Regions from separate parts of the Bacillus sp. 01N42_2 genome, predicted to be linked through region 2. Evidence: riboswitches for the same ligand, from Rfam matches in the RefSeq annotation. Region 2 holds a riboswitch; each other region holds the start of a gene.
What was found. A riboswitch is a leader RNA that binds a small molecule or an ion and turns the genes downstream of it on or off. The one in region 2 is predicted to bind S-adenosylmethionine.
Positions count from the first base shown of each region.

Region 1 (7,975 bases), on a different contig from region 2:
AACACCTGAAGCCGAACAAGGATTAAATATGGCGCGGAATATCGGTGCGCTGGCGGGGCTTCCTCATACGGTGCCGGCCATTACGGTGAACCGCTACTGCTCTTCCGGACTCCAATCCATCGCTTACGGTGCGGAAAAAATCATGATCGGCGCGGGAGACACCGTCATCGCCGGCGGTGCGGAATCCATGTCGCAAGTTCCGATGATGGGACATGTGACCCGCCCGAATATCGCTTTGGCGGAGCATGCGCCTGAGTATTACATGAGCATGGGGCACACAGCGGAGCAGGTCGCCGAAACGTACGGCGTATCCAGAGAAGACCAGGATGCATTTGCCGTCCGCAGCCATCAGAATGCCGCGAAAGCCCTTAAAGAAGGGAAATTTAATGATGAAATCGTACCGGTTGAAGTAACGCTGACAGAAGTCGGGGATGACCATAAGCCGCGGAAAAAACAATTTATCTTTTCTCAAGATGAAGGCGTGCGCCCCGGCACATCGGCTGACGTATTGGCGAAGCTCCGTCCGGCTTTTTCTAAAACGGGAACCGTGACGGCCGGGAACTCTTCACAAACGAGTGACGGCGCGGCGGCTGTCATGCTGATGGATCGCGAAAAAGCTTCGTCGCTCGGATTGGCGCCGCTAGTCAAATTCCGTTCCTTTGCCGTAGGCGGCGTTCCCCCTGAGGTCATGGGGATCGGTCCGATTGAAGCCATTCCGCGGGCGCTCAAGCTTGCCGGACTCGAATTACAGGATATCGGGCTTTTTGAATTGAATGAGGCCTTTGCTTCACAGGCCATTCAAGTCATCAGATCGCTGGGAATAGATGAAGAAAAGGTGAACGTCAATGGGGGCGCCATCGCGCTCGGACATCCGCTCGGCTGCACGGGAACGAAGCTGACCTTGTCACTCATACATGAAATGAAACGGAGAAACGAGCAATTCGGTGTGGTGACGATGTGCATCGGAGGCGGCATGGGCGCTGCCGGCGTATTTGAGCTCATTTAAACAAAGGGGGAAACAAACATGAAACAGGAAACGGTCAACGTCAAAAAAGGCGGCAGCTTTCTGATTGAGGAGACGGGATATGATCAAATATTCACTCCGGAGGACTTTACAGACGAACATAAAATGATCGGCAAAACAACAGAAGACTATGTCATAAACGATGTGCTTCCTTATATTGATGAAATTGAAAACCATCAGTTTGAGCATTCAGTCAGACTGCTCAGAAAAGCCGGAGACTTGGGCCTCCTCGGAGCAGACGTGCCTGAAGAGTACGGCGGCATCGGCCTGGATAAAATCAGTTCAGCCTTCATTACGGAAAAATTTTCACGTGCCGGCAGCTTTTCGCTTTCTTACGGCGCTCACGTCGGTATCGGCTCATTGCCGATCGTGTTCTTCGGAACGGAAGAACAGAAAAAAACATATTTGCCGGACTTGGCTTCAGGACAAAGAATCGCGGCATACGCCTTAACTGAGCCCGGTTCAGGTTCAGATGCCCTCGGTGCGAAAACGACGGCTGTTTTGAATGAAGCGGGCACACATTATATTCTCAACGGAGAAAAGCAATGGATTACTAACTCCGCCTTTGCAGATGTCTTTGTCGTCTACGCAAAAGTGGACGGAGATAAGTTTTCCGCATTTATCGTAGAGAAAAATTATCCGGGCGTGTCAACGGGCCCTGAAGAGAAAAAAATGGGGATTAAAGGTTCATCGACGAGAACGCTGATTTTAGATCAGGCGGAAGTGCCGAAAGAGAACCTTCTCGGCGAAATCGGAAAAGGCCATGTCATCGCCTTTAATATCCTGAATATCGGACGCTACAAGCTTGCCGTCGGCACAATCGGCGCTTCTAAACGGGTGATTGAGCTGTCTGCCGCTTACGCAAACCAGCGCCGGCAATTTAAAACACCGATTTCAAGCTTCACGCTCACTCAGGAAAAGCTTGCGACAATGTCGGCACGGCTTTACGCCATGGAGAGCTCTGTATACAGAACAGTGGGCTTATTCGAAGATAATATGAGTCGGCTGACAGAAGAAGCGCAAAAAGACGGACGCGAAGTCGCAAAGTCGATCGCCGAGTACGCCATTGAATGCTCGCTCAACAAAATGTGCGGATCTGAAACGCTTGATTACATTGCCGACGAAGGCGTTCAAATTCACGGCGGTTACGGGTTTATGCAGGAATATGAAGTGGAGCGCGCCTACCGTGACTCGCGAATCAACAGAATTTTTGAAGGCACAAATGAAATCAACCGCCTGATCGTAACGAGCACGTTCCTGAAAAAAGCCGTAAAAGGGCAGCTTCCCCTCTTTGAAAAAGCGAAGGCGCTCCAGGAAGAGCTCATGATGCTGATGCCTGAAGAGCCGGGCTCAGAGCCTCTTGAACAGGAAAAATACATTGTCAGACAGGCGAAAAAGATCGCCCTCTTGACAGCGGGGCTCGCGGCGCAGAAATACGGAAAAGAGATCGAAGGCGAGCAGGAAATCATGGTAAACATCGCTGATATCGTCAGCGCGGTGTACGCTTTGGAATCTGCCGTCCTCAGAACGGAAAAAGCGATTGCGGCGGACGGTGCCGAAAAAGCCGCGCAAAAGCTGTTATATACGGAAATCTTTGCCCAGGAAGCCCTTCAGAATATTGAAGCGCATGCCAAAGAATCACTGATCGCCATGGAGGAAGGAGATTCCCTCCGCATGATGCTTTCCGTGCTGCGCAAACTGACGCGCCTGACACCGAAAAATCTGATTCAGAAAAAACGTGAAGCAGCGGCCGCTGTCTTCCGTGAAGAAAAATATATCGTCTGATCACATGCTGTAAGCGCTCCTTCATCCGGAGCGCTTTTTCATGAAGCAACGTTATAGGTTTTTACAAGTGATTGTGTTAAAATAACGACGATCATTTACAAGGGGTGAAGAAGATGTCGTTGAATTTTTACTGGTACCCTAAATGCGGAACGTGCCGTAATGCGAAAAAATGGCTGGAAGACCGCGGTAAGGAAATAAACGAAATACATATTGTGGAGGAAACTCCGTCGAAAGAAGAAATTAAAGACCTCTATGAGAAGAGCGGCCTTGAGCTGAGAAAGTTTTTCAACACGAGCGGCATGAAATACCGCGAGCTGAACCTAAAGGAAAAACTGTATCACATGTCAGAGGATGAACAGCTTGATCTTCTGGCATCTGACGGTATGCTCCTGAAACGCCCGATTACGACAGACGGCGAAAAAGTCACTGTCGGCTTCAAAGAAGACCAATTCGAAAAATATTGGATGTAATGCCGCGTTCTAAGAATTATGGTATCTTCTTATTATAAGAAAAAATTGGAGGGATTTAGATGAGCACACCGAAAGATATGCGTTATTCCAAAGAGCACGAATGGGTCAAAGTTGAGGACGGAAAAGCCCGTATCGGGATTACACATTTCGCGCAAGCCGAACTTGGCGATATCGTATTTGTCGAGCTTCCGGAAGTCGGCGCTGAAATTAAAGCGGACGAGCCATTCGGCAGCGTAGAATCCGTCAAAACCGTATCCGAATTGTACGCACCGATTAACGGAACGGTGACGGAAGTGAACGAAGACCTTGATGACAGCCCTGAATTCGTAAACGAGTCTCCGTATGAAAAAGCGTGGATGATCGTCGTGGAACCGGCTGATGCTGAAGAAATCGAAAACCTCATGACTTCCGAGCAATATGACGAAATGACACAGGAAGACTGATCGGATAGCAAAAGGGCCATTTGGACATTCTATCTGTAACGGGAGGTGTCTAATATGGCTTTTGATAAACAAAAGGTCGATGTGACGGAGAACGTCACAGGCCGCTTTCAAAACGGCCGGTTTTCCTTGTTTCATGAAAATGAAGCCATCGGCGAGATGACAGGCATGAACCAGTACGAGCTCAAACAGGGCTTTTCATTTGAGAATCAAAAATTTTATAAAACAGCCGATGTCATAAACGGCAGTGATCCGAAATATGTGGATTGCGATTATGAGAACGGCTGGTGTTAACAGTTGGCGGTGAATTTCACTGCCTTCTTTTTTAATCTGATGCTAAAACAATCGGCAGGTGATGCGCTTATGTTCAACGGAGATGAAAAGGTGATCATCGTAGAAGGAAAATCGGATAAAATCAAAGTCAGAGAAGTGCTCATCGAACCCGCGGAAATCGTCTGCACAAACGGGACGATCGGCCAAACCGAACTGGAAGATTTGGCGGACCGCCTGTTTGACAGAGACGTGTTTATATTAACGGACGCGGATGAATCCGGAGAAAAATTAAGAAAACAGCTGAAACGGGAGCTTCCCGAAGCGCGCCATATCTATATAGACAGAACATACAGGCAAGTCGAGTCATGCCCGGGCCATCATCTCGCATCCATGCTGATCAGAGCCGGCCTTGATGCAGACCCTGTATTTTTGAAAAAGAACGACCTGAGGTGATAATCAAAATGAAAGAACTCCAAGAAAATGAACTCGAATTGATTCAGGATGACATCTATCTCCTGTATTTGTACACCCCGTTTTGCGGCACATGCCAGCTGGCGTCCAAGATGCTTTCTGTCGTCGAAGAAATGCTGCCCGGCACCGCCTTCTATAAAAACAACGTGAATTATTCCCCCGCATTCGCCAAAGCCTATCAGATTGAGAGCGTTCCGTGCTTTTTGCTGTTTAAAGGCGGAGAGCTTGTTGAGAAAGGATACGCCTTCCGCTCCGTTTCCTATTTATATGAGCTGATTAAACAAAAAACATCGCAAACGTTCCCGATGTGACAATTTTTACAGGAAAATGTCGTGCGGTTTATAAAGGGTTCTGTCCGTTAAAAAGAGAAAGTGTATGTATGGCCATTAAAACGGGAGGTTATACGAGTGGAGAAAATAGAAGTTTTGGAGAATGACGGACAGCATCTGTTTTTGAAACCGCTATTAAACGCCTCAACGCTGCTGATTACATTCCAGGGAGAAAAAGAAGCCTTAACGGTCTCAATTAACGGACAGGGAGAAATGAGAAAAACGGCGGTTTCAAAGGAAAAATCAAATTTGACCTTTTACGGAAACCAGACGGAAATCATCCATCTCCTGCACGGTGATGTCTCTTTGCAGAAGCTCATCCAAAGCGGAAAACTCAAAGTGAAAGGATCATTCCGAGCCCTGCTGAAGCTGGAGGCCATCCTCTGGCTGACAAACGGATTTTTTCAGACGATCAGCAAACGGCCGTAAACTGCCAATCTACTATGTGACAATAGCTTCCATTATTTATTTTATTGACTTTTTATCATTCGCCGTGCTATTCTACAGTAAGAATTTCCGGACGAAAATACGATATGTTTTCTCTTATCAAGAGAGGTGGAGGGAAGTGCCCTATGAAGCCCGGCAACCATCAACGATGTTGAAATGGTGCCAATTCACTCAAAGCGGTCTGCTTTGAAAGATGAGAGAAAGGCCTTTTTCAATAAGCCTTTCTGCTCATTTTTGCAGAAAGGCTTTTCTTTTGCGTAGAAAACCGGAAGATTTCTTAGAATAGTGTAAGGCAGGTGATTGCTTTGATCCATCTTCAAAATGTTTCAAAAATTTACAAAGCGAAGCATGGGGATGTCAATGCTGTCCAAGATGTCACTCTTGATATCAAAAAGGGCGAAATATTTGGAATTATAGGATATAGCGGAGCTGGTAAAAGTTCCTTAATCCGTCTTTTGAACGGCCTTGAAAAGCCGACGTCAGGCATCGTGGAAGTTGCGGGGACGGAATTAAATAAAGTAAGCAGCCGCGGACTGAGAAAAGCGCGCCAGGAAATCAGCATGATTTTCCAGCATTTTAACCTTTTGTGGTCGCGCACCGTCCGGGAGAACATTATGTTTCCGCTGGAAATCGCCGGCGTGAAAAAAAGCGAACGGGTCCGCCGCGCCGATGAGCTGATTAAACTGGTCGGATTAGAGGGAAAAGAAAAGTCTTATCCGTCACAGCTGAGCGGCGGTCAAAAGCAGCGTGTCGGCATCGCCCGGGCGCTCGCCAATAATCCGAAAGTCCTTCTGTGCGATGAAGCAACATCAGCGCTCGACCCGCAGACGACCGATTCAATTTTGGATCTTTTATCCGATATAAATGACAGACTCGGTCTGACGATCGTGCTCATTACCCATGAAATGCACGTCATCCGAAAAATCTGCAACAGAGTCGCCGTTATGGAAAACGGGAAAGTCGTTGAAGAAGGCGAAGTGCTCCAAGTCTTCAGAAACCCGCGCGAACCGATGACCAAGCGTTTCGTTCAGCAGGTGACAGAACCGGAGGAGACGAAAGAAACCATCCAGCATTTTCTGCAGGAAACCGCGACAGGAAAAACGATTCAGCTTTCATTTGTCGGGCAGGCCGCCGAGCAGCCCCTCATTACGGAGATGATCCGAAACTTTGATGTGGACGTCAATATTCTGCAGGGGAAAATCTCACAGACGAAGGACGGAGCCTACGGTTCTTTATTCATCCATATTGACGGTCAGGAAAAAGAAGTAGAAAACGTGATCCGGTTCATCAAAGACAAACAGGTAGAAGCAGAGGTGATCACAAATGTTTGAAAAATGGTTCCCAAACGTTGATTTAACCGAGCTGTGGACGGCCACATACGAGACCCTTTATATGACGGTCATCGCCTTAGCCTTTTCATTTGTCATCGGAGCGATTCTCGGTCTTCTGCTCTTTTTAACGGGCAAGGGAAGCTTATGGGAAAATAAAATCATTAACACCGTGATTGCGGCGGTCGTTAATATTTTCAGGTCTATTCCGTTTCTTATTTTAATTATTCTGCTTCTCGGTTTTACTAAGATTTTGGTCGGCTCGATTTTAGGGCCGAACGCGGCATTGCCTGCGCTGATTATCGGCTCCGCGCCGTTTTATGCCCGGCTTGTTGAAATTGCGCTGCGTGAGGTCGATAAAGGAGTCATCGAAGCTGCCAGATCAATGGGAGCAAAGACATCGACGATTATCTTCAAAGTGCTGATTCCTGAATCAATGCCTGCGTTAATTTCGGGCATCACCGTTACAGCCATCGCCCTGATCGGATCTACCGCCATTGCCGGCGCCATCGGTTCAGGCGGACTCGGAAACCTTGCATATGTAGAGGGGTACCAGTCCAATAATACGGATGTAACGTTTGTAGCAACTGTATTTATACTCATCATCGTCTTTATCATTCAAATCATCGGTGATGTGATTACAAATATAATAGACAAAAGATAAGGGAGGATTTACATTGAAAAAGATTGTACTAAGTGCGCTGCTGCTTGTGTTCGCGGGAGTTTTGGCCGCCTGCGGATCAAACGGCTCAAATAAAAAGGAAATCGTCATCGCTGCGACAAAGACGCCGCACGCTGAAATCTTAAAAGAAGCGGAGCCGCTCCTGAAGGAAAAAGGCTACACATTAACAGTAAAAGTGCTGAACGATTACAAAATGTACAACAAAGCGTTAGCTGATAAAGAAGTGGATGCAAACTACTTCCAGCACGTTCCTTACCTTGAACAGGAAATGAAAGAAAATAAAGATTACAAACTCGTGAATGCCGGAGCCGTTCACCTTGAGCCATTCGGAATTTACACAAAAAAATACAAATCACTGAAAGACCTGCCTAAAGGCGCGACCATCATCATGACAAACAACGTCGCTGAACAAGGCCGGATGCTGGCGATGCTTGAAAAAGCCGGATTGATTACTCTTGATCCGAAGGTAAAAACAATTGACGCCACTACGAAAAACATTACGAAAAACCCGAAAGACCTGACATTCAAAAAAATCGCCCCTGAATTAACGGCGAAAGCATATAATGAAGAAGAAGGCGATGCAGTCTTCATTAACGTCAACTATGCGATTCAAAACAAACTGAATCCGTTAAAAGATGCGATTCAAGTAGAATCAACGAAAAACAACCCGTACGCAAACATCATCGCCGTGCGAAAAGGTGACGAAAAATCAGCGAAAATCAAAGC
Region 1 is NZ_JBFTRO010000001.1:24,879-32,853, reverse strand. Features, by position in the region: gene AC1DN5_RS00210 (acetyl-CoA C-acetyltransferase) at 1-1,006, shown strand, start outside; gene AC1DN5_RS00205 (acyl-CoA dehydrogenase family protein) at 1,025-2,809, shown strand; gene AC1DN5_RS00200 (arsenate reductase family protein) at 2,923-3,279, shown strand; gene gcvH (glycine cleavage system protein GcvH) at 3,339-3,722, shown strand; gene AC1DN5_RS00190 (YusG family protein) at 3,777-4,013, shown strand; gene AC1DN5_RS00185 (toprim domain-containing protein) at 4,083-4,445, shown strand; gene AC1DN5_RS00180 (thioredoxin family protein) at 4,454-4,774, shown strand; gene AC1DN5_RS00175 (SCP2 sterol-binding domain-containing protein) at 4,871-5,221, shown strand; SAM riboswitch class I at 5,333-5,439, shown strand; gene metN (methionine ABC transporter ATP-binding protein MetN) at 5,545-6,570, shown strand; gene AC1DN5_RS00165 (methionine ABC transporter permease) at 6,563-7,231, shown strand; gene metQ (methionine ABC transporter substrate-binding lipoprotein MetQ) at 7,245-7,975, shown strand, end outside.
Region 1: another riboswitch for S-adenosylmethionine. It lies ahead of metN (methionine ABC transporter ATP-binding protein MetN); the one in region 2 lies ahead of AC1DN5_RS05600 (phosphoadenylyl-sulfate reductase).

Region 2 (7,975 bases):
TGATGTCACCTGCGCCAAAGGAACCGGCAGACCGAACACGGAACTGATAATGACAAGCCCGGCCCCGGTTCCGGAAAGCAGTATGCCTTCGCCGGCAGAAAATCTCGTAATCTTTTTCCCGTTGGTTTCAAGCACTCTGCGTCCTAAAAGCAGAGCGCCGAGAGCAACAAAGATGCCTCCGTACAGCGTCCCTTTGGACACGCTGAGCACGCCGGCGGCAACTAAAGGCCCTACCGCATTTGCGACGTTGTTCATTCCGGCTGAAAAAGCTTCCCAAAACCCCGCAATAAGCAGGACAATCCCCAAAACCTTCTGTTTCCGGCTCGAAATGACTCGAATATTCAGAGAACTGGATACCTTCGATACGAGAAACGTGAAACAGAACGCGACAAACGGAACGAGCACCCAAAAAATCACGATGACCAAAAGATGCTGCAGAAACAATACTTTGTACGCGACGCCGACCCCGACAATCGCCCCGACGGTGACCTCGCTCGTCGACAGCGGAATGCCGAGCACATTCGCCGTGAATAACGATAACGCCGCAGCTCCGATAATAATGCAGACAATGGTGAGCGTAATGGTCTGTTCGGGAATGATTCCGCCGCTGATCGTCTTAACGACTTCTCCGCCGCCGATAACCGCCCCTGACAGGACGCCGGCCGCGCAGATGATCAGCGCATACGTTTTCTTTTTAACGGCGCCGGACCCGTAAGCGACTCCCATTGAAGCCGCGGCTCCGCTGGCTCCGATATTCATGGCGAAAAACAGGCAGAATAAAATAGCGGCTAATTCCATTGTGCAGCTCCTTTATTCATGCAGTCCGCATTCTGTTTTCGCCATTCCGTTCCATCTGCCGCTCCGCAAGTCTTCTGCGGTAAACGCAGGTGAAGTGCACGGTTCACAGCCGATGCTCGGATAGCCCTGATCATGAAGAATGTTGTAATCCAGCTCATGCTTGGATGTATATCTCCAGATGTCTTTCCACGTCCAGTGGATCAGCGGGCATACTTTAATGGAATGAAACTTATCGTCTTTATTCAGGAAATTCGTATTCGCCCGGCTCGGCCCTTGATCGCGTCGGAGGCCGGACAGCCATGCCGGACGCCCGGCAAGCGCTTCTCTTAACGGCAGAATTTTTCTGATGAAGCAGCACTGGTTCGGTTCTCTTTCCCACAGTTTATCTCCATGAGCCTCGGCCTGTTCCTCAAGAGTAAGGCTGGGCTTTTTCAGGATGATGTTCAGTCCCGGGTAACGTTCTTTCACTTTTTCGATCGTTTCATATGTTTCTTTAAAGTGAAGTCCTGTATCGAGAAACACGATTTCCGCGTCTTTTTTCACTTTAGAAATTAAATCGATCAGGACGATTCCCTCAATCCCGAAGCTGCACGCGTAAACAAGCTGGTCTCCGTAGTGGCCGTATGCCCATTTTAAAACGGACAGCGCGCCTTTATAGGAATCGTCTTCCGGAAATGTAATCGCCGGTTCCTCCCATGTGTCATACGTTAGCATTTTTTCTTTCCTCCTCCCGGAGACAATCAAACAGCTGTTGTTTTCTGCCGGTTGTCTTATCCCTCAATCTTTTTTCATATAAAAAACTTTCAATCCAGCGGAATGAAAGACAGTGACCCGTTATAGCCCTTATCTTCAAAATGCTGTGCATTTTTCTGGATGCGGCACCTTGCATGATACGCAGGTTGCCGGGCGTCATCGGTCCAGTCCCTCAGCCGCTCTTGATAAGCTTTTTAGATTTGTACTAAATTTTAGCACAATTCTAACAGAAGTCAACCCGAGTTTTTTGATAGGAATAATAAAACAGGCCCTGAGGCCTGTTTTTATTGTCATTATTTTTTAAACCAATCTTTTGACTCGGGATTTTGTTTCCATGATTTCAGTTTCTCAATGTCATCTGAATGTATCGTTCCGTTTTCAAGCGCTACTTCAATCAGCGTGTCATAATCTGTTAACGAGTAGTACGGCAGACCCGCTTTTTTAAAGGCTTCTCTTGCTTTCGGCAGTCCGTATGTAAAAATTGAAAGGACACCGAGAACTTCCGCGCCCTCTCTTTGAAGGGCCGCCGCAGCTTCAAGCACGCTGCCGCCGGTAGAAATCAAGTCTTCAATCACGACTGTTTTTTGTCCTTTTTTAACGGCGCCTTCAATTTGATTTCCTTTGCCGTGCGCTTTCGGTTTGCTTCTGACGTAGCACATCGGAGCGCCTGTACGGTCCGCGAGAAGCGCAGCATGCGGAATGCCTGCCGTTGCCGTGCCGGCGATCATCTCCGCCTCGGGGAAATGCTCTTTCAGCAGTCTGCCGAGCCCGTCCGCCACATCATTTCTCACTTTTGGATACGACAATGTCAGACGGTTGTCACAATAAATAGGTGATAAAATGCCGCTCGCCCACGTAAACGGCTCATTCGGGCGTAAAAAGACAGCTTTAATGTGTAATAGATGTTTTGCGATAGCCTGTTTCATCGGCGAACGCCCTCCCATTCCAGTTTAATGGCTTCATATGCTTTAACGGGGTTTTCAGCTTTTGTAATTGAACGGCCCACGACAATGGCTGACGAACCGTTTTCTTTCGCAAATGACGGAGTCGCCGTCCGGACTTGATCATCAGCGGCGTCATTGGCCGTGCGGATGCCCGGCGTGACTGTCAGAAATGACGGCCGGACCGCTTCATAAATGGCTTTTGTTTCATGAACCGAACATACCACGCCGTCCAGCCCGCACTCTTCAGCCATTTTGCCGTAATGCACAACCGTTTCTAACAGCGGCTTTTGCAGCAGAAGCTCTTCCTTCGCCATCTGCTCTGAAGTGCTCGTCAGCTGGGTGACTGCGATTAATGACGGGCGTTTTTTGCCTGCCGGGGTGCCTTCTTCAAGCCCCTCAAGAGCTGCGCGCATCATGCGTCTGCCCCCTGCGGCATGTACATTGACGAGATCAACGCCGAGGCCCGCAAGCCGCTTCATCGCTTTATTGACTGTAGTCGGAATATCATGAAGCTTCAAATCTAAAAATATATCACAGTTCCGTTCTTTTAATTGATGAATGATGGCGGGTCCTTCCTGATAAAAAAGTTCCATCCCCGTTTTGACAAACAGCTTTTCCTTTTCAAACAAATCTAGAAACGCTAAAGTTTCTTCTCCTGATGCAAAATCAAGCGCGATGATGGGCAGGTTGTTTTGCATGTTTCCAGCTCCTTCCGATGCATTCACTTACAGATTGATAACCGTATTGGCGCAGCACATGAGGGAGCTGTTCAATGATTTCCGGGCAGACGAACGGATTGACGAAGTTGGCCGTCCCTACGGCAACCGCACTCGCTCCGGCGAGAAGAAATTCTAATGCATCTTCTGCGGTCTGGACGCCGCCCATCCCGATAATCGGAATTTCAACGGCCTGGCTGACTTCGTATACCATCCGGATGGCGACCGGTTTGATTGCCGGGCCTGACAGTCCGCCCGTTTTATTTGCTAAAATCGGCCGTCCCGTCTTAAGATCAAGCCTCATCCCGACGAGTGTATTAATCATCGTCAGCCCGTCAGCACCGGCCGCTTCAATCGCTTTCGCAATTTCGGTTATGTTTGCGACATTAGGAGAAAGCTTCACATACACAGGCACTGAGGAAACTTCTTTCACCGCTTTTGTCAGATCGGCCGCCATGGCGGGATCAGTTCCAAAAGCAATCCCGCCCGTTTTGACATTCGGACACGAAATGTTCAGCTCAAGCGCATGCACATTCGGCGCTTGGCTGATGCGTTCGGCCACTTCTTTATAGTCTTCCACCTGAGAACCCGCGACGTTTGCGATAATCGGCGTGTCAAACTGTTCGAGCCAAGGCAGCTCATGATTGAGCACATGCTCCAGACCGGGATTTTGCAGTCCGATGGCATTCAGCATTCCCGCGCTTGTCTCCGCCACTCTCGGTGTCGGATTTCCGAAGCGGGCTTCGTTCGTGGTGGCTTTAATCATGATGCCTCCGAGGCATGATAAATCGTAAAATCCGGCATATTCCTTCCCGAAACCGAAACATCCGGAAGCGGGGATGATCGGGTTTTTCAATTGGAGACCCGGCAGAATCACCTCTAACATTACAGCGCCACCTCCTCAGCTTTAAATACCGGCCCGTCAAGGCAGACTTTTACATACGACGTATCGCTTTCGCCCGTACGGCACACGCAGGCGAAGCAAGCCCCTATTCCGCAGCCCATCCGCTCTTCCATCGAAAGGTAAACCTCTTTATGGCCGTACTGCTGCTTCAGCGCTTTCAGCATCGGTGTCGGCCCGCAGCTGAGCAGGACATCGAATTCGAGCTGCTTTTCGCGGATGACATCGGTGACAAATCCTTTTTCTCCATATGTTCCGTCAGCCGTCGCCACGTAGGTATCTCCGTACGCGAGACATTCCTGTTCGTAAAAAACATCCTTTGCTGATTGAAACCCAAGCACGTGAATAACGTTTACGCCTTTTTCCGTCAGTCGCTTTGACAGTTCCTGCAAAGGCGGAACCCCGACTCCGCCTCCGACTAACAGCGCGGTTTTGCCGGATTCTATCCGCCGGACGGGGAATCCGTTGCCGAGAGGGCCGAGAACGTCTATCCTGCCGCCCTCTTTTTTCTCAGACAAAAGACGCGTCCCCTCACCGTCAGCTCTGTAGATAACGGATACTTCATCCGCGGCGAAATTGACGTCCGCAATGCTGAGCGGCCTTCTTAATAGCGGCGTGACCGCGTCACTTACCTTCAGATGAAGAAATTGTCCCGGCTCGGTAAAGTGCCGGACAACCTCTCCTTTCAGCACCATCTTATAAATCCGGTCGGCAATTTCTGAGTTGGATTGAACAGTCAAGTGCGCTTTCTTCATACCGTAACGGCCGCCTTTTGATTGGTTTCAGATGCAGGCATATGATCCGCCCGGAATGTCATGCTTTCCAACACCCGCAAAATGGCTTCGGCCGTATCTAAAGATGTCAGGCAGGCGACTCCGTTCTCAACGGATTCACGGCGGATTCTGAAGCCGTCTCTGGCCGGCTGTTTTCCTTTTGTCAGCGTATTGATGACAAATTGCGCTTCTCCATTTCTGATGACGTCGATGAGATTCTTCCCTTCTTCGCCGATTTTCCCGACAACCTGAGCCGGAATCTGAGCGTCTTTCAAATAAGCGGCCGTTCCTTCCGTCGCCATGATGTTATAGCCGATAGCATGGAACCGCTTCGCGATCAGAAGTCCTTCTTCTTTATCTTTATCAGCAACAGTCAACAGCACCGAGCCGTAATTCGGAATTTGAATGCCAGAGGCAATCAGCGCTTTATAGAGCGCTTTTTCAAGAGTTGAATCTTTGCCCATGACCTCTCCCGTCGACTTCATTTCAGGCCCTAATGTAATATCCACTCTTCTCAGCTTCGCGAATGAGAAGACAGGCGCTTTCACATATACCCCCTGCTGTTCAGGCTGCAGTCCCTCTTGATAGCCGAAATCAGCAAGCTTTTGGCCGAGAATGACCTTTGTCGCCAGATTCGCCATCGGGATCTTTGTGATTTTGCTTAAGAACGGCACGGTTCTGCTTGACCGCGGATTTACTTCAAGCACATACACTTCACCTTGCGACAGGACGAATTGGATGTTCAGCAAACCGACGATGTTGAGGCCTTTTGCCAAGGCTACAGTGTATTGTTCGATTTTTTTCTTAATGTCTCCGCTTAAAGACTGAGGCGGATAGACGGCGATTGAATCCCCTGAATGGACGCCGGCCCGCTCGATATGCTCCATAATTCCCGGGATGACGACTGTTTCGCCGTCAGATACGGCGTCGACTTCGATTTCTTTCCCCGTCAGATAACGGTCGATTAACACCGGATGCTGCGGGTTGATTTTGACCGCATTTTTCATATAGTGAAGCAGCTCTTCTTCGTGATAGACGATCTCCATCGCCCGTCCGCCGAGCACATATGAAGGGCGGACAAGAACCGGATAGCCGATGGATGCGGCAATTTTGACCGCTTCATTCACCGACACAGCGGTTTTTCCGAGCGGCTGCGGCACGTTCAGCGCCTCAAGCGCCTGCTCGAACTTATCCCGGTCTTCCGCACGGTCTAAATCCTCAAGTGATGTGCCGAGAATCTTGACGCCGCGGGCGCTCAATTCTTCCGCAAGATTGATCGCAGTCTGGCCGCCGAATTGGACGACGACGCCTTCCGGCTGTTCCAAATCAATGATATGCATGACATCTTCAACCGTCAGCGGTTCAAAATACAGCTTGTCTGAAATACTGAAATCAGTTGACACTGTCTCAGGGTTGTTGTTGATAATAATCGCTTCATAGCCTGCCTGCTTGATCGCCCAGACAGAGTGAACGGTCGCATAGTCAAATTCGACGCCCTGTCCGATGCGGATTGGGCCGGAGCCGAGGACGACGACGCTTTTTCTTGATGTCACTTCTGATTCATTTTCTTCCTCATATGTGCTGTAGAAGTACGGGGTTTCTGATTCGAATTCCGCCGCGCACGTATCCACCATTTTATATACAGGCTTGATGGCTGCTTCTTTTCTCATTTGGTACAGCTCTTGTTCCGGCATATTCCATTCCCGGCTGATGTATTTGTCGGAGAAACCGAGTTCCTTCGCTGTCTGCAGGACGGTGAGGCTGCCTTTTTCCGCTTTCAGCTTGGTTTCAAAAGCGACCAGCTTACAGAGCTTGTGCAAAAAGAAGACGTCAATTGCGGAAAACTCATGAAGCTGTTCGACTGTGTAGCCTCTTCTGAACGCTTCTGCAAGGTAAAACAGCCGTTCATCTCCGGCCTTTCTGATCCGTTTTTCCAAAAGTCCGTCAGAAATTTCTTCCGCATCCTTCAGTTCCAGGTGATAGACATCAGCTTCCAATGAGCGGACCGCCTTTAACAGCGATTCTTCAAGGGTGCGTCCGATAGCCATGACCTCTCCGGTGGCTTTCATCTGCGTTCCGAGTCTGCGGTTTGCCGACTCAAATTTATCAAACGGCCAGCGCGGGATTTTTGACACGACATAGTCAAGCGCAGGCTCAAAAGCCGCATATGTTTTTCCCGTTACGGGGTTCATCATTTCATCAAGAGAAAGCCCGACTGCGATTTTCGCCGCAAGCTTTGCGATTGGGTAACCTGTCGCTTTTGAAGCGAGGGCGGATGAGCGGCTCACCCGCGGATTCACTTCGATAATGTAATATTGGAAGCTGTCGGGATCGAGCGCGAGCTGAACATTACAGCCGCCTTCTATGCCGAGCGCGCGGATCAGCTTTAATGAAACATTGCGCAAAAGCTGGTATTCCCGGTCGCTCAGCGTCTGGCTCGGAGCAACGACGATGCTGTCGCCCGTATGGATGCCGACCGGGTCGATATTTTCCATATTGCAGACGACGATCGCGTGATCTCTGCTGTCTCTCATGACTTCATATTCGATCTCTTTGTAGCCGGCGATGCTTTTTTCCAATAGGCATTGATGGACGGGGCTTAGTTTTAATCCGTTTTCGACGATCTCTTTCAGCTCCGCTTCATTCGAGCAGATGCCTCCTCCCGTTCCGCCTAATGTGTAAGCGGGGCGCACGATAACCGGAAACCCGATCCGGCCGACAAATTCCTCAGCTTCCTGCAAAGTGCGGATAATCTCGCTTTCCGGCACCGGTTCATTCAGCTCATTCATCAGTGTACGGAATAAGTCGCGATCTTCCGCCTGCTGGATGGCGGACAGTTTTGTGCCGAGCACTTCCACTCCGCATTCCTCGAGAACCCCGAGTTCAGACAGCTCGACGGCAAGATTCAGTCCGGTCTGCCCTCCGAGGGTCGGCAGGATGGCATCCGGCCGCTCTTTTCTGATGATACGCGTGAGAAATTCCGTCGTCAGCGGTTCGATGTATACCCGGTCGGCCATTTCCGTATCCGTCATAATCGTTGCCGGATTTGAGTTGACGAGAATGACTTCATAGCCTTCTTCCTTTAAAGCG
Region 2 is NZ_JBFTRO010000002.1:383,683-391,657, forward strand. Features, by position in the region: gene AC1DN5_RS05595 (inorganic phosphate transporter) at 1-798, opposite strand, end outside; gene AC1DN5_RS05600 (phosphoadenylyl-sulfate reductase) at 811-1,512, opposite strand; SAM riboswitch class I at 1,639-1,743, opposite strand; gene pyrE (orotate phosphoribosyltransferase) at 1,845-2,477, opposite strand; gene pyrF (orotidine-5'-phosphate decarboxylase) at 2,474-3,193, opposite strand; gene AC1DN5_RS05615 (dihydroorotate dehydrogenase) at 3,162-4,097, opposite strand; gene AC1DN5_RS05620 (dihydroorotate dehydrogenase electron transfer subunit) at 4,097-4,867, opposite strand; gene carB (carbamoyl-phosphate synthase (glutamine-hydrolyzing) large subunit) at 4,864-7,975, opposite strand, start outside.

Region 3 (7,975 bases), on a different contig from region 2:
TCACGGTTTCCCCGTCTTCGATGTTCCGGCGCTCAGCATCTTTTGTATGAATAAAAAGCTTTGGCGCTTTTTCCAGTTTTACGTGTTTTTCATTATTCGAAAATGTCGAATTTAAAAAGTTATGATTCGGTCCCGGGACAAATAACAGCGGGAAATCATCATCGCTCTCAAGAGGGATGTGTGTGGGCAGCGCCGGATAACCGTCCTGTTTCATCTTTTCAGAATATAACTCAATTTTTCCACTCGGTGTCTTGAGCTTGCCCGGAAAAAGCGGTTTTTTCCGATTGGCTCTCATGAAAGAATGGGATGAAAGCGAATCGTAATCAATATCCTCGATATACGGATTGGCGGGAAAGTCCAGCGCCTGTCTGATTAATTCTTCATCGGAATCCTGAAGCTCCTGCTCGGTAAAGCCCATCGCCCCGGCAAGCAAACGGAACACTTCCGTATTCGATTTGCTGTCCCCATATGGTTCGATCACCGGTTTTTGCAGCTGAATAAAATGATGCCAGTAAGACGTGTAAAAATCCGTGTTTTCAAAGGCGGATGAAGCAGGGAGCACGATATCCGCATATTTGGCGGTTTCTGTTAAAAACAGATCGTGAACGACTGTAAATAAATCTTCCCGCTGCAGACCTTTTCTGACTTTATTCGCTTCCGGGGCAACTACCGCGGGATTGGTTCCGTAAATAAACAAGGAGCGTACGGGCGGTGTTGTTTCTAAAAGAACGCTTCCGAGTCTGTTCATATTAAATGATCTTGGCTTCCTGCCATAAAGCAGATCAGGCCGCTGGAGCGCTTGTCTGTTATAGTTTAATATCGCGCTGTTGTGCTTGATTGCGCCTCCCCCGGTGCGGAGCCACTGTCCTGTCACAGCCGGAAGGCAGGCGACGGTGCGGACGATCATTCCGCCATTGTCATGGTGCTGAATGCCGTTTCCGATCCTGATAAGGGAAGGGGAGGTTTCCCCGTACATTCTCGCAAGGCGTCTGATATCATCTGCTTTAACGCCTGTTATAACAGAAACCGTTTCAGGATCATACTGTTTGACATGCGCTTTTAATTCTTCACTGCCTTCGGTGTACTCTGTGAGAAATGCTTCATCGTGAAGGTCCTCGGCAAATAAAACATGCATGATACCGAGAGCGAGTGCGGCATCTGTGCCGGGGCGAATGGGAATAAACCAATCGGCAAGCCGGCCTGTTTGGTTCTTATGTACATCGATAACGACAATTTTAGCTCCTTTTTTCCGGGCTTTTTGAGCAATCATGACCTGATGCATATTCGTGCTGACGGCATTGATTCCCCAAAAAATAAAGAGCTTTGCATGTATGGTCTCTTCCGGATCAGTACCTGCGCCTTCTCCCATTGTATAGTTGTAGCCCTCAGATCCGGCTTTGCTGCAGATCGTCCGTTCGAGCTGGCTCGCCCCGAGTCGGTGGAAAAAACGGCGGTCCATTCCCTCTGCCGCCAGTTTTCCCATATTGCCGTAAAAGCTGTACGGGAGAATGCTTTCCGCTCCTTCTTCGGCAATAAGCTCTTTCCAGCGCGCACTGATCGTATTGATTGCTTCATCCCATGAAATAGGCGCAAACACAGCTTTGCCTTTTTCGCCGATCCGTTTTAACGGGACGGTTAAACGTTTTTCATCATAAATGCGCTCAGCCATGTGTCTGACTTTGTTGCAAATATTCCCTGATGTGACCGGGTGATCCGGGTCTCCCTGAATGTTAACGATTTTTCCGTCTTTTTTTGTCACAAGTAAGCCGCATTGATCGGGACAGTCCAGTGAGCACACCGATTTAAAGACGCCGTTTGGCTGTTTTGCAGCAGAATTCATAGCCATTTCTCCTCTTTTTTTATATTGTAAGCATTATAACATTTCGAAATAGATCGTCAATTCAGAAAAAAAGTATTGACATCACGGAAGGACTTATCTATGATGAGTTTATTCTTTTTAAAAGCCTGACAATTTCATCATTTTATTTTCTATCAAGAGAGGTGGAGGGACTGGCCCTATGAAACCTCGGCAACATTTATTGTGCCAATTCCAGCAAGCGTATGCTTGAAAGATAGGAAAGAATGGTCTATACATATTTGTGCGCTTCAAGCGGATAAAGACGGTATATGAATCTCTTTCCTTCTTCGGGGAAAGAGATTTTTTTGTGAAAAAATTTATGTGAAAAGGATGTTTTGCACCATGACGGTTTTAATTACCGCACCATATCACGACGAGGGGCTGAAGGAGCTGACAGATCTGTTCGGGCGGACTGTGCACCTGCCGTGGAAGAAGCACGGCCGGGCCTATCGGGAAGATGAATTAATCCGGATGATTCAAGAGACAAACGCGTCGGGGCTTATTACCGAACTTGATGAGGTATCAGAGCGAGTGATTGATATATTGCCGGATTCCGCTTTTATCGGCGTCTGCAGAGGGATGCCGTCTAATGTGGATATCACGGCGGCGACTAAAAGAAAAATTCCTGTCTTCTTTACACCGGCCCGCAATGCCCAGGCTGTTGCTGAAATGTTTATCGGAAATGTCATTTCGTTTTTGCGCCACACGTATTCTTCTCATCAATGGCTGAAGGCCGGGAAGTGGAATGGTGATTATTTGCAGGCTTACGTCAAATTCAGGGGAAATGAGCTGACGGGGAAAACAGTCGGCCTTATCGGTTTCGGAGCTGTAGGACAGAGAATCGCCCGGCTGTTGTCGGCTTTTGACTGCAAGGTGCTGTACTATGACCCCTTTGTCAATCATGAGAACCGGGAGTATGAAAAAACGACGATTGAACGGGTATTTTCTGAAAGTGATATTGTCTCCGTTCATTTGCCGCGCACCGAAGAAACCATCGGCCTAATCGGCGCCCGGCATTTTCAATTGATGAAGCAAGAAGCTGTTTTTGTCAATACATCAAGAGCGGCGGTTACAGACGGAAAAGAGCTGCTGCGGGTGCTGAAAGAACGGAGGATTAAAGGAGCGATCCTTGACGTGTTTTATCAGGAACCACCTGAATCTTCTGATTATGAATTGATCTCACTGCCGAATGTGTTCGCGACTCCCCATTTAGCGGGCGCAACATTTGAGGTGGAGGATCATCATGTGAGGATTTTAAATGAGGCGCTTTTTAAATGGAAAAAAGATCAGCTCTGCTCAATACGTGAACTTTATAACAAAAGAGAACTTGAGATGGAAGGATAGAAGAAGGAGGAGGCTGTAATGGCTGAACAAAAAGGCTACCTTGTATTTGACATCGGGACGGGGAATGCGCGAGTCGCGGTTGTGACTGCCGGCGGCGACGTGACCGCACTGGAAAGGGAAGACATTGAATATGTGACGGATCCGCTTTATCCGGACGGCCGTTATTTCTCGCCGGAAAGATTATGGATGCAAATCAGCGCTATGGCAAAAAAGGCTATTGCTAAAAGCCCTCATATTACATTAATCGGAATCACCTCAACAAGCCAGAGGCAGGGAATTGTTCTGATTAATAAAGATAAAAAGGCGTTTCTCGGTCTGCCCAACATTGATAATAGAGGGCGCGAATGGGAGGGAGAGATCGAGTTAAAAGAAGAAGTGCATCAGCGCGCCGGACGCCTTCCGAGCGCTTTATTTTCCGCCATGAAACTTGTCGGGTTAAAAAAAAGACAGCCGTCATTATGGAAAGAAGTGAAGTACATCACAAGCATCAGTGACTGGGTGACATTTGAGCTGAGCGGAATTTTAAGCTATGAACCGTCACAGGCGGCTGAAACACTGCTGTTTGACGTAAGGGAAAAAGCGTGGTCAGAGAAATTATGCAGCATCTTCGGGGTGCCTTCTGCCATTCTTCCTTCACTCGTCCGATCCGGGACGGTTGTCGGAATGTTAACGTTTAAAAAAGCAGCGGTTCTCGGTCTTTCTGAAAGAGTGCCTGTGATTGCAGGCGGGGGAGACACACAGCTTGCCATCAAAAGTGCAGATGCAAAGCCGGGAGATATCGTCATCGTATCCGGCACGACGACGCCGATTACAAAGATAACAGCGGAGACCGGAACCGAAAGTTTAGAGAATGCATGGCTGAATTGCCATACAGAAGAAGGTCAATGGCTTCTTGAAACTAATCCGGGTGTAACAGGACTCAATTATCAAAAATTAAAATCCATTTTTTATCCGAATGAATCCTACAGCGTCATGGAACGGGAAATCGCCAGTCTGCCGAAACATGATCAAGCTTGTGTTTCTGCGTTAGGCTCCTATTTATCGTCTGAGAAAAACGCACTCGCAAAAGGCGGATTTATTTTTGATGCCCCGCTGTCCCAAAGTTTAAGCCGAGCGCATTTTGTCAAAGCCGCTCTGATGGAAATCGCTTTTTCAATCAAATGGAACTATGAGGCGTTAACAGAGGTGACTTCCTTTTCAAAAAATGATGTGAAGGTGTGCGGCGGCGGTTTCCAAAGTGATGCGTTGACACAGTTTCTTGCTAACCTTCTGCAAAAGAAGATTTATAAGAGAGAAGGCTTCAGCCAGGCATCCGTAATGGGGGCGGCGATGATCTGCAACGAAGCTCTCGGTGTGAAAGAAGAACTTTCGAACCGCACAAAGCTAATTGAACCCGAATCGGATCAGACGGATCTCTTCCTATATGAAGAATGGAAACATACGCAAAAATTATTTGCGCATTTTCAGCCCAGCGGTGAAAGCCTGACTTGGGGATGAGATGACAACATGAAAGATTGCTGAGGAGGAACAAAAATGCTTAATAAAATAGGAATTCCGAAACAGCTTGCCTGGGGATTTTTAGGGGTCGTGCTGTTTATGATGGGGGACGGCCTTGAACAAGGCTGGCTCAGCCCGTTTTTAGTTGAAAACGGCTTGACGGTACAGCAATCAGCATCCTTGTTTACGGTTTACGGTATTTCTCTCGCAATAGCGTCTTGGTTTTCAGGCGTCTGCCTCGAAGCCTTCGGCGCAAAGCGGACGATGTTTATGGGGCTGTTATTTTACGTTATCGGAACAGCCGCGTTTATCGCATACGGATTTGAAAATCTTAATTTGCCGGTAATGTATGTCACGTATTTTATTAAAGGGCTGGGCTATCCGCTGTTTGCCTATTCTTTTTTGACATGGGTGATTTACCGGTCGCCGAAAAACAAGCTCAGTACGGCGGTCGGCTGGTTCTGGATTGCATATTGCTGCGGCATGTTTGTATTCGGAGCCTGGTATTCTAGCTGGGCCATCAAATCCTTCGGCTATTTGAATACGCTGTGGAGTTCAATTTTCTGGGTATGCCTCGGCGCGTTTTTTGCTTTGATTTTAAATAGGGACCGCTTTGAAAAGAAAAAAGCAAGTAAACAGGAAAAGGTGCAGGAATTAATGAAAGGAATCACCATCCTTGCTGAAAATCCGCGTGTGCTTTCAGGGGGGATTGTTCGGATCATCAACAGTATCGGAACATACGGATTTCCGGTATTTCTCCCAATGCATATGGCGCAGCACGGCATTTCTACAAATGTATGGCTGCAGATTTGGGGCACGATCTTTCTCGGCAATATCGTCTTTAACTTAATCTTCGGTGCAGTCGGCGATGCGTTCGGCTGGAAAAAGACTGTCATGTGGTTCGGAGGAGCGGGCTGCGGCATTTTTACCCTTTTATTATATTATGCTCCTGTTGTATCACATGGGAACTTGCTTTTCGTCAGCATTGTCGGCTTTATTTGGGGAGGGCTTCTGGCCGGATTCGTTCCGATCGGAGCTATCGTGCCAACGGCGGCCGGCAGCGATAAAGGTGCTGCCATGTCTGTGTTAAATCTGGCCGCGGGCCTGTCGGCATTTGTCGGCCCCGCGCTTGCCTGGGCGTTTATCGGGCTTGTCGGCGCACAAGGCGTAGTATGGATTTTCGCGGCGCTCTATTTCGCAAGTGCAATCCTGACAAATCAAATCAAAATACCTGAAGAAAAAACGGCAAAACACGATAAATCATTGCCTGAATATGCTTCTTAACAGAAACGCCCCGAAGGCTCGGGGCGTTTTTTACAGCTTCTGAAGAAACCCGGCAAATCGCTGAATTTGTTCACGTAACGATTGTTTGTTTTCGTGAAATTGTTTGAAACGATGTCCGTTTGCGCCGGACGGATGCGGGAAGCCTTCCAAAATGACCGCATGATTCATCCTCCCGTTCTTCTTCAGCATGCGGCAGGCGGATTCTGCTGCTTTACCGAGAGGGATAAGCAGAATGTCCTTTTTCATCATTTCTATTTCGTCCGGAAAATATTTCAGCGCATAACGGCTGAGAAGAGCTGACCTGCTGATTAGCGGCTGATGTCCCGTATAGTTTTTCTGTTTATAAAAAACAGGGTGTTTGATAACGGATGTCGTATGAAGCAGCTCCCGTTTTGAACCAAATAAACAGGATGAATTCTCAACTCGGAGCGCGGCCGGCAGACCGCATTCATTAAGCATTTCGATCATGTGCTGCCTCATGGAACCGGAAAGCCCGGCCGCTTTTTTTGTCTCATATGCTACCACCTCAAGAGATTCGCCGTTTTTTAAAAGCTGTGCTGCTGCTTTGTAAGCCTGCTGCATCTGAAAAAAACCGGGTGTAATTCCGGAAATGACAACTGCAGCATGTGGGTTGATATACTCATTATGAGGCGAATAATACATATCCAGATCTCCGTCCTTTGCTAAATGGAACTCCGGATTCAGCAAATCCGATTTTGTAAATCCTCCCGAAGATGATAATGCTTTAAGTTGGCGTAAAAAATGTGCAAGCCGCTCACGATTGCAAATCATATTATGCCTCCTTGAACCCGCTCATTCTCTTAGTGTCAGCAAAAACGGCGGATGACATGCAGGCTCATAAATCACTTTTACCGGCGTCCCAGAGCATCTTCAGGACATGAGGCGTTCCTTTTGCTTCAGCAGCCGTCGTTTGCACGGCTGTTTTTTTAGTGAGAAAGTCTTCCTGCAGTTCTTTCTGCTTTTGTGATAACCGACGGGTTTCTGTTTTGATTTCTTCAACGGATGTCTGCATGGACGCTGCCGTGACGTTAATCTTCTTTATATCAGGCGCTGTGTTTCTTTTAAAACGCACGGCTGATACGGCTAAATAAACCAAGGCGGCAGCCGCAACGGCAGCACTGATATACAAAATGATAATCATCTGCTTTTCACTCCTTTTTTTCAGTTGATACCCTTTATAGAGATTGATGAATCATTTTATTTGCTAATTGTTTTTTTTCTGCTTATAATGTGAAATCGTACATAAGGACATTCAGAAAGGGTGAAAGACGTGGAAAATATACAGAACAAAACGGCTCTTATCACGGGTGCGGGCAGAGGAATCGGCCGCGCCGCCGCTATTGCTTTAGCGAAAGAAGGAGTCAATATCGGTTTAATCGGCCGCACTGAAGCAAATGTGAAAAAGGTTGCAGAAGAAGTGGAAGCCCTTGGTGTAAAGGCATCATTCGCTGCTGCCGATGTGAAAAGCCAAAAAGAGGTCGAACAAGCCGTCGCTTCTATTAAAGAAGATCTCGGTGAGATTGACATCCTGATTAACAATGCCGGAATCAGCAAATTCGGCGGATTTTTAGATCTTACGCCAGAAGAGTGGGAAGACATCATTCAAGTTAATGTAATGGGTGTATACCATGTGACACGCGCCGTTCTTCCTGAAATGATTGAGAGAAAATCAGGAGATATCATTAATATTTCCTCTACGGCCGGCCAAAGAGGCGCCGCGGCGACAAGTGCGTACAGCGCTTCGAAATTTGCCGTTCTCGGTCTGACTGAATCTCTCATGCAGGAAGTGAGAAAACACAATATCCGTGTCAGCGCAATGACTCCTAGCACGGTTGCCAGCGATATGTCAATTGAATTAAATCTGACAGACGGCAATCCGGAAAAAGTCATGCAGCCTGAGGATCTTGCAGAATATATGGTTGCTCAATTGAAATTACATCCGCGCATTTTCATCAAAACTGCCGGTTTATG
Region 3 is NZ_JBFTRO010000004.1:12,653-20,627, reverse strand. Features, by position in the region: gene AC1DN5_RS10535 (molybdopterin oxidoreductase family protein) at 1-1,840, opposite strand, end outside; SAM riboswitch class I at 1,987-2,079, shown strand; gene AC1DN5_RS10530 (2-hydroxyacid dehydrogenase) at 2,201-3,202, shown strand; gene AC1DN5_RS10525 (FGGY-family carbohydrate kinase) at 3,221-4,699, shown strand; gene AC1DN5_RS10520 (RbtT/DalT/CsbX family MFS transporter) at 4,736-5,983, shown strand; gene AC1DN5_RS10515 (hypothetical protein) at 6,014-6,775, opposite strand; gene AC1DN5_RS10510 (DUF948 domain-containing protein) at 6,840-7,145, opposite strand; gene AC1DN5_RS10505 (3-ketoacyl-ACP reductase) at 7,275-7,975, shown strand, end outside.
Region 3: another riboswitch for S-adenosylmethionine. It lies ahead of AC1DN5_RS10530 (2-hydroxyacid dehydrogenase); the one in region 2 lies ahead of AC1DN5_RS05600 (phosphoadenylyl-sulfate reductase).

Region 4 (7,975 bases), on a different contig from region 2:
TACGCCATGGAATGACAGTCTCACAGAGCAATTAATGACAAAAATAAAACAGCAGTTTCCCGGTAAAAAGATGACCGATGCCATTGTGACACACGCCCATCACGATCGCATCGGCGGGCTGAACACCCTGTATACATACGGCGTAAAGGTGCACAGCACGAAGCTGACAGCCGACTTCGCCCGGCAGCAGGGATATGACCGCCCGCTCGGAGATTTGAAAAACGTGACAAAGCTGCAGTTTGGCGATATGAAAGTTGAAACGTTTTATCCCGGAAAAGGGCATACGGAAGACAATATTACCGTCTGGCTGCCTGAGGATAAGCTCTTATTCGGCGGATGCTTAATCAAGTCATTAGAAACAAAGGAAATCGTGCCTACTCCTGGGTTTTACCCGGACCACTGGCCGCGAGCCGTCCGCAAAGTGATGAAAAGATATCAAGATATCAGTATTGTCGTTCCGGGCCACGGCAGCCCGGGGGATGATCGTCTGCTGCCGCATACGATAAGCCTTCTGAAAGAAACGTAAAAAAGAAGACCGGCGCTCCCATTACGGAGTGCCGGCTTTTTTTATCTCTTCCTAATTTTTATAAAACTGAGGAAAGCAAGTGCAAGCGCCAAAACGGTATATCCCGCTATCGGCCAAACATGCTGATGAAATGAAGAATAATCTCCGGAGATGACTTCCTGAGCCAGCTCGATCGAGTGGATAAACGGCAAGGCATAAGCAATATGTTTGAACGTCTCACCGAGCAGATTGACATCCATCCAAGCTCCGCCCAGAAATTGCACGAGTGTTATATAAATCGTTCCGATACCTGAAATTTGTTTGTCCGTAAACACAGCCCCTAAACATAAACCGAAGAAAACGGACATCATCGCAATCGGCAGAAGTACAGCGATACCGGCGAGAAGATTGATCCATTCGGCTGACAAACCGGCAGCCGCTGCTGCGGTAAAACAAATGACAATTTGTAAAACGGCTAAGGGCAGCATCGGCAGTGTATAACCGACAACATAATCTGCTGTTTTTAAAGGAGAAGCAAACAAACGGGTCAGAAGGGCGGTCTGTTTGTCTTTTGCGATCAGCAATGCAGAGAACATCGTAAGAAAAGCAAAGCCGAAAACAATGAGTCCGGGTGCTAAATGCTGGACTTTAAAGGTGTCAAGCGGCGCATTTTTCTCAATCGCCGTAAACAGAAACAATAGAATAACAGGCAGTGCGATTCCAAGGATGATAGATAGGGGATCACGAAAAATCTCTTTTCGGTTGCGTATGGCGAAATCAAGCATAAAGACCCGCCTCCCCGTCACAAATCGCTAAAAAGGCATCCTCAAATGTGGCTGAATGAGTTTGCTTTTTCAGAGCCTCTGCCGTACCCAGTGCTTTTAATGTCCCATTTTCTAAAATGCAAATACGGTCTGCCAGGGCTTCGGCCTCTTCTAAATAGTGTGTCGTTAAAATAATCGTCATGTCTCCCTTTAATGCCTCAAGATTTTTCCACAACTCGCGGCGTGAACGGACGTCCAGCCCTAATGTCGGCTCATCTAAGAAATAAATATCCGGCTTTGTAATCATGCCCATGGCGATGCTGAGCCGGCGCTGCATTCCGCCTGATAATGTTTTGGTTTTTGCTCTTTCTTTCTCTTTTAATTGAAACAATTCGAGCATCTCATCCGTTCTTTTTTTTCCTTCTTTTTTTGGAATTCCGTAGACACCAGCTATAAACTCTAAGTTTTCCCGCACGGTTAAATGAGGGGCAATGGCTGTTTCCTGCGGAGATATATTCATTTTCGGTTTAATTTTATCCAAATCAGTCAAAATGCTGAAGCCGAGCACTGATGCATCACCTTCATCCGGAGAAAGGAGGCCGCAAAGCATGCTGATTAATGTCGTTTTTCCGGCTCCGTTCTCACCGAGTAAAGCGAAAAATTCTCCTTTTTCAACTGAAAAATCAAGACGGTCAACGGCGGCGGTTTCTTTATAATGTTTCGTTAATTGCTTCAGCTCAATCGCGTGCATTTACTCATCCTCGCCATCTGCGTCAATTTGCTTTGCGTTTAAAATATCTTTTGCAAATTCGAAAAAGAGTTCTTGTTTTACAAGTGCGATACCCTGCTGGTCATCCCCGAGCATAAGCAGTGAGTCCCCGGGATTTATATCAAAAACATCTCTTGCTTCTTTAGGAATGACAATCTGGCCTTTTGTGCCAACTTTAACGGTCCCGAATATATGCTTTCCTTTAGGTGCTGTCATGTGTATCCCTCCGTTGTGTGAATTGTATTTTTTGTATGAATTGTAATACTTCGTATACTAAACATACATCAACATTCCATAAAATTCAATAAAATTCATGAAAAAGTAATATTTTCATAAAAAAAACACTCCTGCCATATCAGCAGGAGTGCTTTTGATTTTATCGTTTGTGTTCCTTTATCATTTCCAGGTGGGGAATGCCGGCATCAAGAAATTCTTCGCCGGATGTGACGCGGTACCCTTGTTTTTCATAAAACGGAACCGCCTGCGTCTGCGCATGTAAGATAAAGCTGCCGGCGCCCTGGGCGGCCGCCGCTTTTTCAAGCGCCTGCATAATGATGGCCCCGACACCGAGAGAGCGGTGGCTTTGCATCACGCAGATACGCTCTAATTTTCCGCGCCCGTCTTTCAAGCGCCATCTGCCGGCTCCGACCGGCTGACCGCCGTCATAAATGACAATATGCTCTGACGCGTCTTCGAATTGATCAATTTCCTCTTCTTCCGGAACGTGCTGCTCTTTAACGAAGACCTCTTTTCTGACGAAAAAAGCGTCGTTCAGATGTTTTTCAGTTTTTGCAACGATGGCTTCCAAACAGTTATTCTCCTCCGCCTAATAAAAATGTTTCGTACACAGTCCATGAGCCGTTATCCAGCTGATAGAGCAGGTGAAAACGGTCGATGACTTCTTCGTGGGAAATGTCCTGCATTTTCAGCTGTCCGAGTACGTCGGAATGTTCATCTGACGACAGCTTCTGGCCGACCGTGACATGCGGAACGAAGCTGTATTCCGGCTTACCGGACAATGCTCCTGAGTAGCATTTCTCACTCAGAGTTTTTAATTCCTCCGTCGGCTCCGCTTTCATATATATCACATTATTCACAGGAGAAAACGAGCTGTATTTTGTGATCTTCAGAACGAGCGGGTGCGACTCTTTCGCCGTCTGTCTCAGCTGTGATACGATCTGCTCGATTTCCTGTTCTGTCGCTTCAAACGGATCTCTTACCGTCAGATGCGGCGGTATGAGCGCGTAGCTCGGGTCATAGCGTTTCCGATACGAATTTGCGAGATCCTGTAATTTTTTTGATGGAAATAAAACAATACCGTATTTCATGAAAGTTCCCTCCTTAATGAATGGTTACAGCATTTTTTTCAGCGCCGGCGTGATGAGCGGCTGCCAGTATGTCCATTTATGATCCCCGTCAAAGGTTTCATACGTGTATTCAGACTGTTTGCTTTCCAGCAGCTGTTTGAGCTCTTCGTTCGGCGCGGTGAAATCAAGCACCTGGCCGTCCGTCGTGTGGACATCGGTTTCTTTTTCTCCGATTTGATGATAAACGGATATCTGTTTGAGATCCTCCGACTGCCGGACGGCATCCAGCACGTGCCCGTCAACATACGGAGACTGCATGATGACGTTTCCAAACATGTTCGGATAGTCAATCGCCGTCATGAGCGAGACGGTTCCGCCGAGGGAATCCCCGATCATGGTGCGGCCGTATCCGACTTGATAAGTCGGGTATTCTTTGTCGATAAAAGGAACGAGCTCATTTGCGATAAACCGTTTATATGAGGCGAACTTAGAGCCTTCGGGATGGTATGTGTTTCTTCGCTCCCGCACATTTTTATATGGGACGCCGATAATGATGCAGCGGTCAATTTCCCCTTTTGACATGAGCTCTTCCGCCTGCCGCCCGATTCTCCCTAATCTGAAATAATCATGGCCGTCCTGGGCGATGACCGTATGATATTTATACAGGGGGGAGTAAGTGTTGGGCAGGTAGACCAAAACGGTCATTTCTTCTTCAAGCTCATGAGAGAAAAGTTTTTTCTCATGAATGATTCCGGTTTTCGGTGCCACTTCGCATTCCTCCAGGCCGCTTCTTGTCTTGATGGTTTTTCCCTATTGTACCATGAATTATTAGAAATTTCTTTCTTCAGATGTACTTCTTGCGAGAGTTCAGAAAATTAAAAAGTTGTTGAAATCCATTTTATAGTGCGTTAATATAGAACAATCAGAAAATACAAAACAATATTCTTATCACGAGAGGTGGAGGGACTGGCCCTTTGAAACCTCAGCAACCGGTTTGCTTTGCCGCGGGAAGGCAAAGTGCCAAGGTGCTAAATCCAGCAAGCGATTCACATGCTTGGAAGATAAGAGGAAGAGAAAAGCTCCTTCTTCTTATGAAGAGGGAGCTTTTTTATTTTTGAAAAGGATGGTGCTTACTGATGACGCAGCATGTTGAAACAAAATTAGCCCAAATTGGAAATAGAAGCGAAGAAGCAACAGGAACGGTCAGTCCGCCGATTTATCTGTCCACCGCTTACCGGCATAGAGGAATAGGAGAATCTACAGGTTTTGATTACGTGCGCACGAAAAACCCGACACGCCAGCTCGTTGAAGACGCTATCGCCGTGTTGGAAAACGGTGCGAGAGGCTTTGCTTTCAGCTCCGGAATGGCAGCCATTCAAACGATTATGGCTTTATTTAAAAGCGGGGATGAATTGATTGTATCCTCCGATTTATACGGAGGCACATACCGTTTGTTTGAAAATGAATGGAGAAAATACGGCTTAAGCTTTATTTACGATGATTTCAGCGATGAAGACTGTTTACGCTCCAAATTAACGGAAAACACGAAAGCGGTATTTGTTGAAACGCCTACAAACCCGTTAATGCAGGAGGCGGACATTGAAAAAATCGCCCGGATTACGAAAGAAGCCGGCCTGCTCTTGATTGTCGATAATACGTTTTATACCCCGGTCATCCAGCGCCCGCTTGAACTGGGAGCCGATATCGTCATTCACAGCGCCACAAAATATTTAGGCGGGCACAATGATCTCCTTGCCGGTCTTGCTGTCGTAAAGGATGAAGAGCTCGGCGACATCATGTTTAATCACCAAAATGCGATCGGAGCCGTTCTCCCGCCGTTTGATTCGTGGCTTTTAATGAGAGGGATGAAAACACTCGGGCTCAGAATGCGGCGTCATGAAGAAAACGCCCGTGAACTTGCAGAATTTTTAGAACAGGAAGAAGAAATCGCAGACGTGTTATATCCCGGAAAAGGCGGAATGCTGTCTTTCCGGCTGCAAAAAGAGGAATGGGTCAATCCATTTTTAAAGGCGCTGAAAACGATCTGTTTCGCAGAAAGTCTCGGCGGGGTGGAAAGCTTTATTACATACCCCGCGACACAGACGCACATGGACATTCCGGAAGATATCCGTATCGCAAACGGCGTCTGCAACCGCCTGCTCAGATTTTCAGTGGGAATTGAACATGCAGAAGATTTGAAGCGAGATGTAAAGCAGGCATTACAGCAAGTAAAAGAGGGGGCCGTGTCATATGAGTAATCAAAATTGGACGCTGGAAACCCAGCTCGTGCACAATCCATTTAAAACTGACGGAGCTACCGGAGCCGTCAGCGTGCCGATTCAGCATGCTTCCACATTTCATCAGTCTTCCTTTGAAGAATTCGGGACATATGATTACAGCCGCTCCGGCACACCGACAAGAACAGCGCTTGAAGAAACGATCGCAGGTCTTGAAGGCGGAACGAGAGGCTTTGCTTTCAGCTCCGGAATGGCGGCGATTTCGACGGCGTTTCTGCTCTTATCCCAAGGCGACCATGTTCTCGTCACGGAGGATGTGTACGGCGGAACATTCCGCATGGTGACAGAAGTGCTGCCCCGTTTCGGAATCGAACACACTTTTGTCGATATGACGGACACAGAAGCGGTTGCCCGCGCCATCCGGCCGAATACGAAAGCCATCTATATGGAAACACCGTCAAACCCGACGCTCGGCATCACGGACATTAAAGCCGTCGTCGAGCTGGCAAAAGAACACGGCTGTCTGACATACCTTGACAACACTTTCATGACGCCTGCACTGCAACGGCCGCTTGATCTCGGCGTAGATATCGTGCTTCACAGCGCGACGAAATTTTTAAGCGGCCACAGCGATGTGCTGTCAGGCCTTGCCGCCGTCAAGGATGAAGAGCTCGGCAATCAGCTGTATAAGCTGCAAAACTCATTTGGAGCGGTGCTCGGCGTTCAGGACTGCTGGCTCGTATTGAGAGGCTTAAAAACATTGCAGGTCAGACTGGAAAAAGCGAGCCGGACGGCTGAACGGCTGGCTGCCTTTTTTGACGGGCACCCCGCCGTCAAAAACGTTTACTATCCCGGCCTTGCCGGACACCCGGGAGCCGATACCCATAAACGGCAAGCAAGCGGAGCGGGCGCCGTCCTGTCCTTTGAACTGGAAAGCAAAGAAGCCGTCAAAAAGCTGGTCGAAAATGTATCTCTTCCGGTATTTGCGGTCAGCCTCGGCGCCGTTGAATCCATTCTCTCATACCCTGCAACTATGTCGCATGCCGCCATGCCGAAAGCGGAGAGGGAAAAACGCGGCATCACAGACGGCCTTCTGCGCCTGAGCGTCGGAGTCGAAAACGCCGAAGATTTAGAACGCGACTTCGAACAGGCATTGAAAAAAATAACTCCCGCCAAAGTCAGATTATAAATGAAAAGGGCGGCGCCAATTGAGCGCCGCCCCTTTTTTTATTTTTGATAAAAAAGTGTTGACGAACGGCTAAGCAGGATATATAATTATAAATGTCAGAGAGACAACAACATACCCAGCAACACATACATATCATGATTCCGTAGCTCAGCTGGGAGAGCGCTACCTTGACAGGGTAGAGGTCGCTGGTTCGAGCCCAGTCGGAATCATAGCCGAAACCCTTGCATAGCAAGGGTTTTTTACTTTGCTTATTTATTGATTTTGTCATCATTCATCGAGTTGGGGACGAAACTGCTTTTTTGGGCCGATTTTGAAGTACATTCGCTGTATACTTCAAGGGAGGTGAACATCGCCTTTAAGGCGGCGGTCTTTGCCGAAACCTGTTCATTACAGAGAAATACAGAAATTCCGTATCACTGAACGGCTAAAGTGATAACGATCAGCAGCTGGTTAATCCTGCTGTTTTTTTGTATTTGAAAAACGGAATATTTAGTTTTGTATGAAAAATACAGCGGCACTCCGAAAATCATTCACAATACAGGAAATGCGGCATGCGGCCGCCAATAAAATCGGTTATATGGCCGGTAACAGAATAGATGAGCTGTCATTTTGCCTAGAAGTGATTCTAGGGAATTCCACTGAACCGGAATGCTTGGCACTCTGGCGACGGCACAAACGGAATCGGGAATCGTAAGTCTATCGCGGTAGAAATCTGCTACAGTAAGTCAGGTGACGCGCGGTACCTGACAGCAGAGGCGTTGACAATCAAGTTTGTGGCACAACTACTCAAAGAGCGCGGCTGGGGCGTTGACAGGATCAGAAAGCAACAGGACTGGAATGGCAAATACTGCCCGCACCGTATTTTAAATGAGGGGCGCTGGGATGAAATGAGCGGCCATCGCTGCAGAACTTGAACGCCTTGGAGGTAAAAAAGCATCCAAACCACAAAAAACAGATTCTAAGACCAGCAGGGCGACGTAAACCGTCAAGAAAGGCGATGTCCTTTCTGTAATTGTAGAGAAAACAGGAGTAAGCATGAAAACCATGCAAAGCTTGAACGGCATCAAGAATCCGAATCTAATTAAAGTTGGTAGGTAATAAAGCTGACAGATTCGGCCGGCTCACCATCCGGTGGCAAGAAATCATCCTTCCGCCTGCCAGCGGGTATTTTTAAAGTCACAAGCCCGTTGACCCGGGGGGAGGC
Region 4 is NZ_JBFTRO010000005.1:274,502-282,476, forward strand. Features, by position in the region: gene bla (subclass B1 metallo-beta-lactamase) at 1-526, shown strand, start outside; gene AC1DN5_RS13685 (ABC transporter permease) at 568-1,290, opposite strand; gene AC1DN5_RS13690 (ABC transporter ATP-binding protein) at 1,283-2,020, opposite strand; gene AC1DN5_RS13695 (AbrB/MazE/SpoVT family DNA-binding domain-containing protein) at 2,021-2,254, opposite strand; gene AC1DN5_RS13700 (GNAT family N-acetyltransferase) at 2,415-2,846, opposite strand; gene AC1DN5_RS13705 (YjcG family protein) at 2,851-3,366, opposite strand; gene AC1DN5_RS13710 (esterase family protein) at 3,391-4,113, opposite strand; SAM riboswitch class I at 4,288-4,413, shown strand; gene AC1DN5_RS13715 (methionine biosynthesis PLP-dependent protein) at 4,482-5,603, shown strand; gene metC (cystathionine beta-lyase) at 5,596-6,771, shown strand; tRNA gene AC1DN5_RS13725 (tRNA-Val) at 6,908-6,980, shown strand; partial or broken gene AC1DN5_RS13730 (peptidoglycan-binding protein) at 7,300-7,975, shown strand, end outside.
Region 4: another riboswitch for S-adenosylmethionine. It lies ahead of AC1DN5_RS13715 (methionine biosynthesis PLP-dependent protein); the one in region 2 lies ahead of AC1DN5_RS05600 (phosphoadenylyl-sulfate reductase).